One region of the Shewanella sp. VB17 genome, then DNA from elsewhere that is predicted to be linked to it. Evidence: predicted binding sites of a transcription regulator. Region 1 holds the regulator's gene; each other region holds the start of a gene.
The links. The regulator sigma-54, encoded in region 1, starts transcription at its own class of promoters, with help from an activator protein. The targets are predictions, from matches to a motif close to GTTGGCACGNNNNTNGNNT.
Positions count from the first base shown of each region.

Region 1 (4,292 bases):
AATCTTGCTAAAAGTTATAAAAATAGAGCCGTAGTACAAGATGTGAGTTTACGTGTTAAAACAGGTCAGATTGTCGGGCTATTAGGCCCAAATGGCGCCGGGAAAACAACCACTTTTTATATGGTCGTAGGACTGGTGCAAAGTGATAAAGGCCGGATATTCATTAATGATGATGATCTCACTTTAGATCCTATCCATCTTCGCGCCCGCAAAGGCATAGGTTATCTACCGCAAGAGGCCAGTATTTTTAGAAAACTGTCTGTTCGAGACAATATTATGGCCGTATTACAAACTCGAAAAGAACTTAATCGTAATGAACGTGAAGTGCAATTAGAGCACCTTCTTGAAGAGTTTCACATTACCCATATTCGCGATAGCCAAGGCATGACACTCTCTGGTGGTGAAAGAAGACGAGTAGAAATCGCGAGAGCATTAGCAGCCAATCCAAAGTTTATTTTACTTGATGAGCCTTTTGCAGGTGTCGATCCTATTTCTGTTATTGATATAAAAAAAATTATTTTACAACTCAAGAGTCGCGGTTTAGGGGTACTCATTACAGATCACAACGTACGAGAAACATTAGACGTTTGTGAACATGCATACATTGTCAGTCACGGAAATTTAATTGCCGAAGGAACGCCTGCTGAAATCTTAGACAATCAACAAGTTCGAGCAGTGTACTTAGGTGAGCAATTCAAGCTATAGTTAATCAAAGGAGAGATTTACGCTAATAAATACGTATCAAATAACATCATGAGTGATACTAATGCAGTGTATTTAGGGAGATGAACTCCACACATAACTCCAGCAGGCTTTCTCATTTTATCAGTACCAAGAAGGGAATAGCAGTACATGAAAGCGTCACTCCAGCTAAAAATGGGTCAACAGTTAACCATGACTCCTCAGCTACAACAGGCTATTCGTCTCTTGCAGCTGTCGTCACTGGAACTACAACAAGAGATCCAGCAAGCATTAGATTCAAATCCGCTACTTGAGTTGGATGAAGAACAAGCCAATGTAAAAAACGACAATGAATCAGATTTAAACAACACTGCCGATACTGACACTGAAGCTGAAAAAGATAACTCCACGCTTGACACGTCCGATGCCCTCACTCAGGATTCTATGCCTGAAGACCTGCCTATGGACACAACCTGGGATGAGGTTTACACCGCCAGCCAAAACTCCAGTTCAGGGGCCATGCGTAATGATGACCTTCCTTTTCAAGGCGAAACCAGTGAAGGGTTATATGAGCATCTTGAGTGGCAAAAAAATTTAACCCCTTTTTCTGATAATGACTTGGCTATTGCTACTGCCATTATCGATGCGATTGATGAACGTGGTTACCTCACACAAAGTACTGACGATATATTAGAAGCGATGGGTGATCCTGACATAGAGCTTGATGAGATTGAAGCCGTGCTTAAGCGTGTGCAACATTTTGATCCTATTGGCGTCGCAGCTCGCGATCTCAGTGAATGTCTATTTATCCAGCTCGCTCAGTATGCTGATACGACTCCTCATATAGACAATGCTAGGTTACTGATTAAGGAATATTTAGATCTCATCGCAGGTCGAGACTTCCGCCTCTTAATGCGAAAAACAAAATTAAAAGAAGATGATTTAAGACAAGCAATAGCGTTGATCCAAACACTAACACCGCGCCCTGGGCTTGCCATTACACGAAGCCGTGATGAGTATGTTATCCCCGATGTCACTGTTACGAAGAAGAAAGGTCGCTGGGTCGTCGAGCTAAACCCAGATCACATGCCAAAAATAAATGTTAATCAACATTATGCTTCCATGGCTCGCAGTACTAAGAGTCAAGTCGATAGTCAATTTATCCGTGGACACTTACAAGAAGCCAAGTGGTTTATCAAAAGTATAGAAAGTCGAAATGAGACTCTTCTTAAAGTCTCTAACTGTATTGTTAAGTTCCAACAAGGCTTCTTTGAATACGGTGAAGAAGCGATGAAACCTATGGTGTTAAATGACATAGCTGAAGAAGTCGAAATGCATGAATCGACTATATCTCGTGTCACAACGCAAAAATATATGCACACTCCTAAAGGCATATTTGAGCTAAAATATTTCTTCTCAAGCCACGTGGGGACTGATGATGGTGGCGAATGTTCATCAACCGCGATTCGCGCCTTTATTAAAAAGCTAGTTGCAGCAGAAAATCAGCAAAAGCCATTAAGTGATAGTAAAATGGTACTATTATTAGCTGATCAAGGTATCAAGGTAGCGAGACGAACCATCGCCAAGTATCGAGAAGCGATGCTAATCCCGCCATCAAATCAAAGAAAGAGTTTATAGAGAATTAACATATTGAGGTTAATCATTTAGGCATATTATTTAATGCATAAATAGCAATATTCACCTCAAGGTAACGAGCACATTTTAACATAATCGAAACTGGAGGAGTATTTCTATGCAAATAAACGTCACTGGGCATCACATTGAAATTACTAAATCATTACGTCAATATATTGAAGAAAAATTTTCAAAGCTTGAACGACATTTCGATCAGATCAATAATGTGCACGTTATTTTAAATGTTCAGAAAATGCAGCAGAAAGCAGAGGCTAAACTCCACCTTGCTGGTGGTGAAGTTTTTGCAACCTCAGAACACACTGACATGTATACTGCAATCGACTCCCTGATAGATAAGCTCGACCGTCAGGTTATTAAACACAAAGAGAAGCAAATAAAACATTAACCATGGAATTAAGTACCATCCTGCAGCCGGAGTGCACAACTTGCGCCACTCCGGGCAGTAAGAAAAAAGTACTGGAACTCATCAGCGATCTTATTGCTGCCCAGTACCCTAGCCTTTCCTCTCAAGAGATTTTTGAAAGTCTTTTAACGAGAGAGAAAATGGGCAGCACAGGTATAGGTAATGGTATAGCGATTCCACATGGAAGGTTAACCAATATTAGTCACCCCGTTGCAGTATTTATTAAATGCGAGGAGCCAATCCCTTTTGATTCAATTGATAATCAGCCGGTAGATATATTATTTGCACTACTAGTGCCTGCTGATCAATGTGAACAGCACTTAAGCACCTTGTCTGCTATGGCGCAGAAACTGAACGATAAAGTAATTTTAAAACAATTACGAAAAACACAAGATGGATCAGAACTTTATCAGGTGATAACACAATGAAACTGGTTATGGTATCCGGCCGTTCCGGATCGGGTAAATCTGTTGTCCTTAGGGTATTGGAGGATCTAGGCTACTACTGTGTCGACAATCTTCCTCTAACATTGATGGACAAGTTACTTGAACAGCTCAAAGGAAGCACTGAGCTTGTCGCTATTAGCGTAGATGTTCGTAATATACACGAGACTGAATTAAAGACACAACTTTCAAAGTTACCTGAGGGCACTGAACTGTTAAGTTTTTTTCTCAATTCTAGAGATGATATTCTGCTTAAACGTTACAGTGAAACTCGTCGCCTCCACCCGCTATCGAGAAGTAAAACATCACTAAAGGAGGCCATAGATCAAGAACGAGTATTATTGGAGCCCGTCTCTAAACTGGTTGATCATTATATCGATACCTCAAATCTCAATATTTATGATCTGAATAATAAAATAAGAGAAATTTTATTAGGTTACGTAGATAAAGAGTTGGTGATCAACTTTGAATCTTTTGGATTTAAATATGGCATGCCAGTAGAAGCGGATTTCATGTTTGATGTCCGATTTTTACCGAATCCACATTGGGAACCCGATCTCAGACCAATGACGGGACTCGATGAACCTGTGCAGCTTTTCTTAAGTCAACAACCGACAGTGAATAAGTTTATTTGGCAGATTGAAAACCTGCTGGAAACCTGGCTGCCACACCTAGAACGCAACAACCGTAGCTATCTCACGATTGCCATTGGATGTACCGGCGGTCAACATAGATCTGTCTATGTCACTGATCAGCTAGCTAAACTCTTTAGTAATAGTAAACATACAGTCCAAGCCCGCCACCGTGAATTAAGCAATGACTAAACTAGAGCGTCAAGTCACAATATGCAACAAATTAGGGCTTCATGCCCGTGCGGCGACTAAACTTGCCATACTGGCATCAGAATTTGATGCCCAAGTAACCATAATACAAGGTGATAAAAAAGCCTCCGCAGCAAGTGTATTGGGCTTATTAATGTTAGAAACAGGCATAGGTAAAACCATCACCCTAATCGGAGAAGGTCGAGATGCCAATGCAGCACTCGATGCTATATGTGCTCTGGTTGATGCCAAATTTGATGAAGCCAGCTAAATAGCAGCGGTACTTTT
Region 1 is NZ_JABRVS010000001.1:4,699,027-4,703,318, forward strand. It holds gene lptB (LPS export ABC transporter ATP-binding protein) at 1-705, shown strand, start outside; gene HQQ94_RS20250 (RNA polymerase factor sigma-54) at 853-2,319, shown strand; gene hpf (ribosome hibernation promoting factor) at 2,435-2,722, shown strand; gene ptsN (PTS IIA-like nitrogen regulatory protein PtsN) at 2,725-3,168, shown strand; gene rapZ (RNase adapter RapZ) at 3,165-4,007, shown strand; gene HQQ94_RS20270 (HPr family phosphocarrier protein) at 4,000-4,275, shown strand.

Region 2 (4,292 bases), 2.7 Mb from region 1:
AAAGGCCACCAGCTGCCCATAAAGAAAGCGCTAAACCAGCCCACTTTTTGAACATCTGCAAAGGTACCCGTGCCACTATATTGAATACGAGCATTGGCGACTCTAGGGGAATCGATAGTATTATCAGGACGAATATCTTGCGAACGAACAATCCCTGTAAGGCGAACAAATTCATCTCCATTATTAATGCTTATCCATTTTTCACCACGGATCACCAAATTACCATTATTCAATACTTGCATGACATTGGCAGAGATACTGCCTGATAAACTATTACTCTGATCGGCATCAGACTCACGCTTAGTATTCATACTGTCATTGTATCTAAAATCAATGGGGTTACCACCAATTGACATGTTGGCCCCAAGTGCATAAATAGGATCTAAGGTTAAGTCCGTGCCTTTTTTAATCTCATTTTTGGCGCTTTTGGTGGCCTGTGTCTCCTCCATCAACATGACGGTAATGATGTCTCCAACTTTCAACGCCTTAATATCAGAATAAAGGCTTGATGACTGGCTTGCCTGATACATAGATCCTGTTGCGGCTATTTTCGTTGCCGGGGCCTCTGGATAAACAGGTGCATAATAAGGATCATCAGCAATGGGCTTCTCCCTTGTTGACATGCAGCCTGTTAATGCCGTGATAAGCACCATGACTGATGCGACCAATAACAAATACTTATTCATGACTTGCCCCTATAAATTCTGAGTAACATAGGACAGCATTTGATCAACGGCAGAGATCACCTTGGAATTCATCTCATAAATACGTTGGCTCTCAATCAAATTAACCAGCTCTTCGGTAACGTTCACGTTCGATGTTTCTAGCGCACCTTGGCGAATAATTCCCATCCCATCTAAGGATGCCGTCCCCTGAATCGGTGTACCACTTGCGCCAGTTTCGGTATATAAATTTTGCCCCATTGGGTCTAACCCACTTGGATTAATAAAATCAGACATGCTTAACTGGCCCACAACTTGACTCTCTGCAACCCCCGCAGTTTTGACTGACACCTCTCCTTCTGCAGAAACAGTAATTGCTGTTGCATTATCAGGAATAGTGATCGCAGGTTGCAGCACATAACCAGATCCAGATGTAACAATTTGCCCACTATCATCCAAGGTAAACTGCCCATTGCGACTATAAGATGTTGTGCCATCAGGTAACTGTATTTCAAAAAAACCAGGTCCCTCAACCATTAAATCCAATGAATTGTCCGTGGTAAGCATATTACCTTGAGTAAATATCTTCTGAGTCGAAACCACTTTAGTTCCCGCTCCGATATTTAACCCATTAGGCAATTTAGTGTTTGACGCACTTACCCCCCCAGCTTGATTGACCGTTTGGTATAAAAGATCTTCAAAAACAGCACGACTCTTCTTATAACCAACAGTACTGGCGTTAGCCACATTATTAGAAATCACTGAAATATCGGTTTGCTGAGCGTCTAGCCCAGTCTTACTTATCCATAGTGCCGGATGCATAGTATAACCTCCTAACTAATGCGTATAAGTGAAGCAGATGCTTTATCCATCTCTTCTGCGGTTTTCATCATTTTAACTTGCATCTCAAATTGACGTTGAATGCTAATTAGAGACACCATTTCATTGACAGCATTGACATTACTTCCCTCTACAGCTCCACTTTCTAACGCAACAAATGGATCTGCAGGGGCATCTTCACCCGATGTCAGCCTAAAGAGACCATCGGCGCCCCTCATCATATTTTCATCACCTGGATTGACCATTTTAATTTGGCCAACTTCTTCAATCACTTCAGCTGTCGAACCTAGAGGCCTAACGGAGATAATACCATCTTGTGATATCAACACTTTATCTATGGGTAAAGGTAAAACAATCGGACCTGAATCTCCCATAATAGGATTACCTCTGTCGTTACGTAACAAACCAGAAGTGTCAAAACTTAAACTACCAGAGCGAGTATAAGCCTCACCACCGTCAGCACCTTGAACCGCAATCCAACCACTATTTTTAATAGCAATATCGAGATCGCGACCCGTGGTTTTAATTGGGCCTGAGCTAAAGTCTGCAGAGGGGTTTTCAGTCATCGCAAACACGCGTGTTGGCAAGCCCTCACCAAAAGCCTGCATGGATCGCGCTTGCGCCATATCAGCTTTAAAACCGTCAGTATTGGCATTGGCTAGGTTATTCGCTCGCACGGCCAACGAGTTCATATTCTGTTTAGCACCGCTCATGGCAACGTAGAGTAATTTATCCACTGGCTCCTCCGTCAATTTTTTGCATCAATCTTTGTCTACATTAAACAATGCAAATTGCGCGCCAAAAAAAGCGGGAGTAGAAGCAAAGATAACTAAAATAGAAATATGGTGTCTTGAAGAAAAATAACCACCACACTAAAAAATGAATAAAAAAATGCTAGTCAGTTTTATTGACTAGCATTAGTAAACAGCCGATTTAATGATTAATTTTAACGGATCTGCAGCACCGTTTGCTGCAGTGTGTTGTTCACTTCCAGCGTTCTTGAATTGGCCTGAAAGTTTCGCTGCGCTGAAATCAAATCGACTAACTCAGTGGTCAAATCAACGTTAGATTGCTCCAGCGCTGATGAACGAATACTACCAAAGGTACCGCTGTTGGCTTCACCAGCTAGCGCAATCCCCGAATCTAAACTCGCTTTCCATGACGTATTACCCACCTGAGTCAAACCTTGCTCATTCGCAAAACGGGCTAACGCAACACGCGCTAACGGCACCGTTGAGCCATTACTGTAACTGGCGTTAATTAACCCATCCGCCCCAACTTCAACATTGGTTAAACGGCCAACTGTAGTACCATCTTGGGTGAGCAAAGTCACTTCAAACGTAGAGGAAAATTGTGTTGGGTTATTAAAATCAATGGTCAATGTTTGCGTACCATCAGTACCAGGGCCTAAAATATTGGCACCAGTAACACCAAGAGCGACAGTCGTTACCGTCGCAGGGGGGGCTGGAGTATCCCCCGCAAAAGCCCCTGTGTCATCAAAGGTCAATACTGAACCTTTCCAACTGCCTAACACAGCAGCAGTTTCAGCAGGTGCAGTACTGTCAGCAACCCCATCGGCATCAGTATCGATATCATACGTAACAGCTGGCGTCACATCGATATCAAGCTGTTTACCATCAAGTGCGTAATAAGCCACCCAATTACTCGCTCCGGTATAGGCTGCTTGATTTGGGCGTACAAAATAAGTGGTCAAAATATGAGACTCACCTAACGAATCATACATAGTTACCGCAGTTGAATTGTTGTAGGTATCACGGTCATTGGGATCAAATAATGTTGGATCTAAGGTCGCATCGCCTGCATTGAGGTTCATCTGTATACCAATGACCTCCGTCTTTTCGGGACTGCCAGCGGTGTCAGGAATAATCACTGGACCTGTGGTGGTTAAGCTTACCGATGTCGAATTACCGTCCTTATCAACCCCAAATGTTTGCAAGAAATTACCTTGTGAATCCACTAAGTAATTATTTGCATCCACTTGAAAGGCACCAGCTCGAGTGAAGGTTGCATCTTGAGAGTCTAAATTAGGAGCGGTGACAAAAAAACCGCCGCCACTAATGGCCATGTCTAATGCATTTTTGGTAAACTGTAGGCTGCCTTGCTGAAACTGCTGAGCAACTTGATTGGTCGTCACACCACCACCAACCGCCGTTTTACCATTGGCGAAAATAGAATTAGCATAAACATCAGCAAACTCTGCTCGGGACTCTTTAAAGCCAATACTACTCACGTTAGCGATGTTATTCGCCGTGGTATTCAGATCTTTTTGCGCAGCTGATATACCACTTAATGCAATGTTAAACGACATAATTCACCTCGATTGCTATTTACTTCTGAAAATGACTTTTTCAGCCACACTTCTATTCGCTTTACCTAATATCGAGTCCCCTTGTTAAGGCACCAGATAATTTAATTAGCTTTCAGAGACCGCTAATACATCTCCAATTTTAATGCCACCGACGCCTCGTAAATTGAGGATCGCACCAGTACTGGCATTGCCTAAAGACACGCTGGTGACATGAGCATAGGCTGATACGGCCAATTCTTCACTTTTACCCTCTATCCTCCCTGACGCTTTTATAGAGTAAATCCCGCTGCTAGCTGGCTCACCATTGGTACCAAGCCCATCCCAACTCACATCAACATTCCCACCTTCACTCCCATCAATAATAAAACGCTTAATCAGCTGACCTTTTTCATCTTCAATACGCACAGTGATCTCCTTAATCGCTTCAGGTGTACTAACAACCCCTCTTAACTCACGATCCA
Region 2 is NZ_JABRVS010000001.1:2,031,819-2,036,110, reverse strand. It holds gene flgH (flagellar basal body L-ring protein FlgH) at 1-686, opposite strand, end outside; gene flgG (flagellar basal-body rod protein FlgG) at 696-1,484, opposite strand; gene flgF (flagellar basal-body rod protein FlgF) at 1,496-2,239, opposite strand; gene flgE (flagellar hook protein FlgE) at 2,449-3,831, opposite strand; gene HQQ94_RS08730 (flagellar hook assembly protein FlgD) at 3,937-4,292, opposite strand, start outside.
Region 2: flgF (flagellar basal-body rod protein FlgF) is a predicted target of sigma-54. The motif match lies at 2,287-2,305, and genes of this name have one in related genera.

Region 3 (4,292 bases), 2.6 Mb from region 1:
AGGACAATCAATTATCGGGTGATGAGCTGGGTAATGAAATTGATGGTGTGGATAATCAATTATCGGGTGATGAGCCAGATAATCAAATGAATAAGGCGGGTGACACGCTCTCTGATGGTAAGCCCGAATAAAATCAATTCTTTTAACTGGTTTTAATTTGTCACCATTTCATTGTAAAGGATTACATAGTTTTAGTAAAAGGCGAATAAAATGAACAACCGCCACAACAAGTTGCTTAATAAAATAAGACTGCAATCGAATAAAGTGACGCCTTTTATTGCTGAGGCGAGCGGTCAGCTTGTACGCGTTGTTGGATTAACCTTGGAGGCTGCAGGTTGCCGTGCTCCAATCGGTAGCCTGTGTAGTATTGAAACGTTAGCAGGGAGCTTCGGTGCTGAAGTGATAGGTTTCGATGATAAACTGCTTTACTTAATGCCAATAGAAGAGCTTAGAGGCGTGTTACCTGGTGCTAAGGTGACTCCTTTAGGAGAGCAAGGGGGCTTGGATGTGGGGTTGGCTTTACTGGGCAGGGTACTCGATGGTAATGGCTTGCCTTTGGATGGTCTAGGAAGGTTACAAACGGATCAAAAAGCACCTAGGCACTCACTCCCTATTAACCCCCTATCCCGCCGTGCTATCACTGAACCACTCGATGTTGGGGTGAGAGCGATTAATGCAATGTTGACTGTCGGTAAAGGCCAAAGAATGGGATTGTTTTCAGGTTCAGGTGTGGGTAAAAGTGTGCTTCTGGGTATGATGACCCGAGGCACGACAGCCGATATTATTGTGGTGGGATTAGTGGGTGAACGTGGCCGAGAAGTGAAGGAGTTTATTGAAGAAATATTAGGAGATGAGGGGAGAGCTCGTTCTGTGGTGGTCGCAGCTCCAGCTGATACTTCTCCTTTGATGAGGTTGCGCGCCTGTGAAACTTCAACCCGAATAGCGGAACATTTTAGAGATCTTGGTTACAATGTATTATTATTAATGGATAGCTTAACCCGTTATGCTCAAGCTCAGAGAGAAATTGCTTTAGCTGTTGGCGAACCTCCTGCAACAAAAGGTTACCCGCCTTCGGTATTCGCAAAATTACCTAAGCTAGTTGAAAGAGCTGGCAATGGTGGACCAGATCAAGGTTCGATCACTGCATTCTATACTGTATTAACTGAGGGGGATGATCTTCAAGATCCGATTGCAGATGCAGCCCGAGCGATTTTAGATGGGCACATCGTGTTGTCTCGTCAGCTCGCCGATTCAGGACATTACCCAGCGATTGATGTTGAAGCGTCTATTAGCCGTGTAGCACCGATGGTGGTCAGTGCTGAACATTTAGACGCTATGGGGCGTGTGAAGCAAATTTATTCTCTTTATCAACAGAATAAAGATCTTATTTCTATTGGTGCCTACACTCAAGGCAGTGATCCTAGGATCGATAATTCCATTCGCTTACAGCCTGCCATGAATGCTTTTTTAAGGCAAACAATGAAAGAAACACTTAGTTTTGCCAGTAGTGAGCTGATGCTGACTCAATTAGCTGGCCAATGTAAGGTGTAACGTTTTTTTTAATTAAAAGGCTTTTATGGTTACTGATTGAAGGTATTGGAGATTAAATGGCAAAACATGATCCTTTAGATACAGTGCTAAAGCTTACAAAAGAAGCTGAAGCTCAAGCGGGTTTGCAATTGAAATCAGCTCAGTTAATGTTGCAAAAATGCCAAAGCCAGCTGGAAGCTTTAAGAAGCTATCGCCTTGATTATATGAAACAAATAGAAAACTATCAGGGCAAAAGTATTAGTGCAAGTTATTACCATCAGTTTCATCAGTTTGTTAGACAAATAGACGAAGCCACAACGAAGCAGATGGCCTCAATTCAGGATGCAGATACCCAAAGAATACACCGACAACAATATTGGTTAGAGGCACAACAGAAGCGCAAAGCTGTTGAACTTCTTCTTTCTCACAAGGCTGAAAAAAAGCAGCAAGAGGAGCAAAGACAAGAGCAAAAAATGATTGATGAATTTGCTATCCAACAGCTTTATAAAAAACCGATACGGTAGCTTTATTTTTATCCTTATCCAGTATTATACAATAAAATCCAGCCCTTGTTTATTATGGCATTAAAATTGCTTTTATTTATTATATGAATTTTTTTGATCTCAGCGGTCGGTATTTTGACGCTAGTAATGAGCCTTTATTTCATGGCTTATCGTGTTTTTCGGAGGCTTTATGCAGAAAGTGACCAATGTTCTTTTAGCGGGTAATAAGGCTGAAAGCCTGCCTATTGCTGAGATTAAACAAGCAACAGAGCACGACAGTAAATCTATTGGGAATAATGATTTTTCTACCGCATTAGAGCAAGCAGGGATTGAAGGAAAACAACAAGTTAAATCTAAAGTGGATGAAGCTGTTAATCCTACTAATGGCGAGGTTCAAGATGAAGAGCAATTACAAAATGTAGAACAGAGTCTCATTGAATCAACCGTTGAGGATGAATTTAATGCTGAGGATTTGATTGATGTTTCTCACGTATTAGCACAACTTAATTTAGCCGCAGAGTTAAGTGACAGCATTATATTTAGCGGTGATAACTTGCCGCTTGATGAAGCAGTGATAGATGAAGTGGTAGATGAAGTGGTAGATGAAGTGGTAGATGGGGAATCAATTGATGCAATAATGGTGGCGCTCAATATTGACTTGCTAGATGAACAATCTCTTAATGAGTTACAAAATAAAAGTGGACTGACGAAAGAAGAACTACAAGCATTGCCACCTGAAACCTTATCTTTACTTATGACGTTAATTAAAAGTGGTGGAAATAATCAAGAGATTCAAGATGTTCTTGATACAAGTAAAAATATAACGGCATTAACTGATGACGATGTGGTAAATCGTCAAGATGGCTCTGAGAAGAATAAAGGATTAGATGTTAAAATGGTGTCTGATAGACCGCTAGATAAAGAGCCGTTAAAGACAGCAATAGTGAACAATGAGGTAAAAGAATTATCACTCGATAAGCTTAAACAAGTTGAAGCAGATAAAGACAATACTGGTGGTCAGGAGCGAAAGATCCCAATTGCGGGTAAACAAGAATCTATTCATAATGGAAATGAAAGCAAGTTTAGTCATATATTGGGTGAAAAAGTTTCTAGTCAAACTGAAGTTGTCATCTCGAGTAACAGTAAGTTGCTAACAGAAGGTCAAATTACGGCGGAACAACAGCTTAAAAATGCTGATTTGTCAGTTAAATTGACACCGATGAAAGCAGCCGTTGAGCTAAATCCAGCATTTATTGACACATCATCAGAATCCAAACCACAACAGATAAATTCGCAGCTAACACCACAACAAGCTCCGCGAAATGAACTGTCACAAATTCAATTGTCGTTGAAAGAAAGCAATGAACAGCAAGTGCAGATGGAAGACATGATTAAGCGTTTTTCTCCTGTGATGAAACAGCAGTTAGTGACAATGGTTAGTCAAGGAAGGCAATATGCTGAAATTAAACTTGATCCACCAGAGCTGGGGCATTTAATTGTGCGTATCCAGGTTCAAGGTGAGCAGACTCAAGTTCAATTTCAAGTAGCTCAACATCAAACCCGAGATCTTATTGAGCAAGCGATGCCTAGATTAAAAGAGCTCTTGTCTGAGCAAGGAATGCAACTCTTTGATAGCCAAGTTTCCCAAGATAATGGGCAAAATGGGGAGGAGGGAGAAAAGGGAACTGATGAGGGGGAAAGCCAATTGGGTTCTGAACTGGATGAAATGACATCCGAAGAATCGTTAATAAGCTCAAAACAAGCAACAAGTTATCGTTCTGGTATAGATTATTACGCATAAGCGATTAATCTTATAGTGGGCTAATATAAGGAAGTAACCTTATTTTAATTAGAATCCTTATTATGGCTAAGTGGTTTTGTCGGGATTTCGCATATAATGGATGCTAGAGACACTTGTAAAAGGGAAAGAAAATGGCTGATGAAGAATCATTAGAAGTCGAAGAAGGGAATAAACCTAAAAGTAAGAAACTGATCATATTTGGTGTCATAGGGTTCGTTTTATTGTTGGCTATTGGGGGAGGAATTTGGTTTTTTTTAGGTTCTAGTGAGCCTGAAGCTATGGATGATGGCAGCATGGCTGAAGTTGTTGAAGAAGAAAATACCGGAGAAGCATTTTATGTTGGTATGCCAAGACCATTTCTTTTTAATTTACCTGGTGCAACTCGCTCAAGATTAGTTGAAATAAAAGTCCAATTAATGGTGCGAGGAGCTGATGACGATGTCCAAATTCAAAAACAC
Region 3 is NZ_JABRVS010000001.1:2,055,151-2,059,442, forward strand. It holds gene fliH (flagellar assembly protein FliH) at 1-131, shown strand, start outside; gene fliI (flagellar protein export ATPase FliI) at 211-1,551, shown strand; gene fliJ (flagellar export protein FliJ) at 1,608-2,054, shown strand; gene HQQ94_RS08850 (flagellar hook-length control protein FliK) at 2,224-3,834, shown strand; gene fliL (flagellar basal body-associated protein FliL) at 3,966-4,292, shown strand, end outside.
Region 3: HQQ94_RS08850 (flagellar hook-length control protein FliK) is a predicted target of sigma-54. The motif match lies at 2,108-2,126, and genes of this name have one in related genera.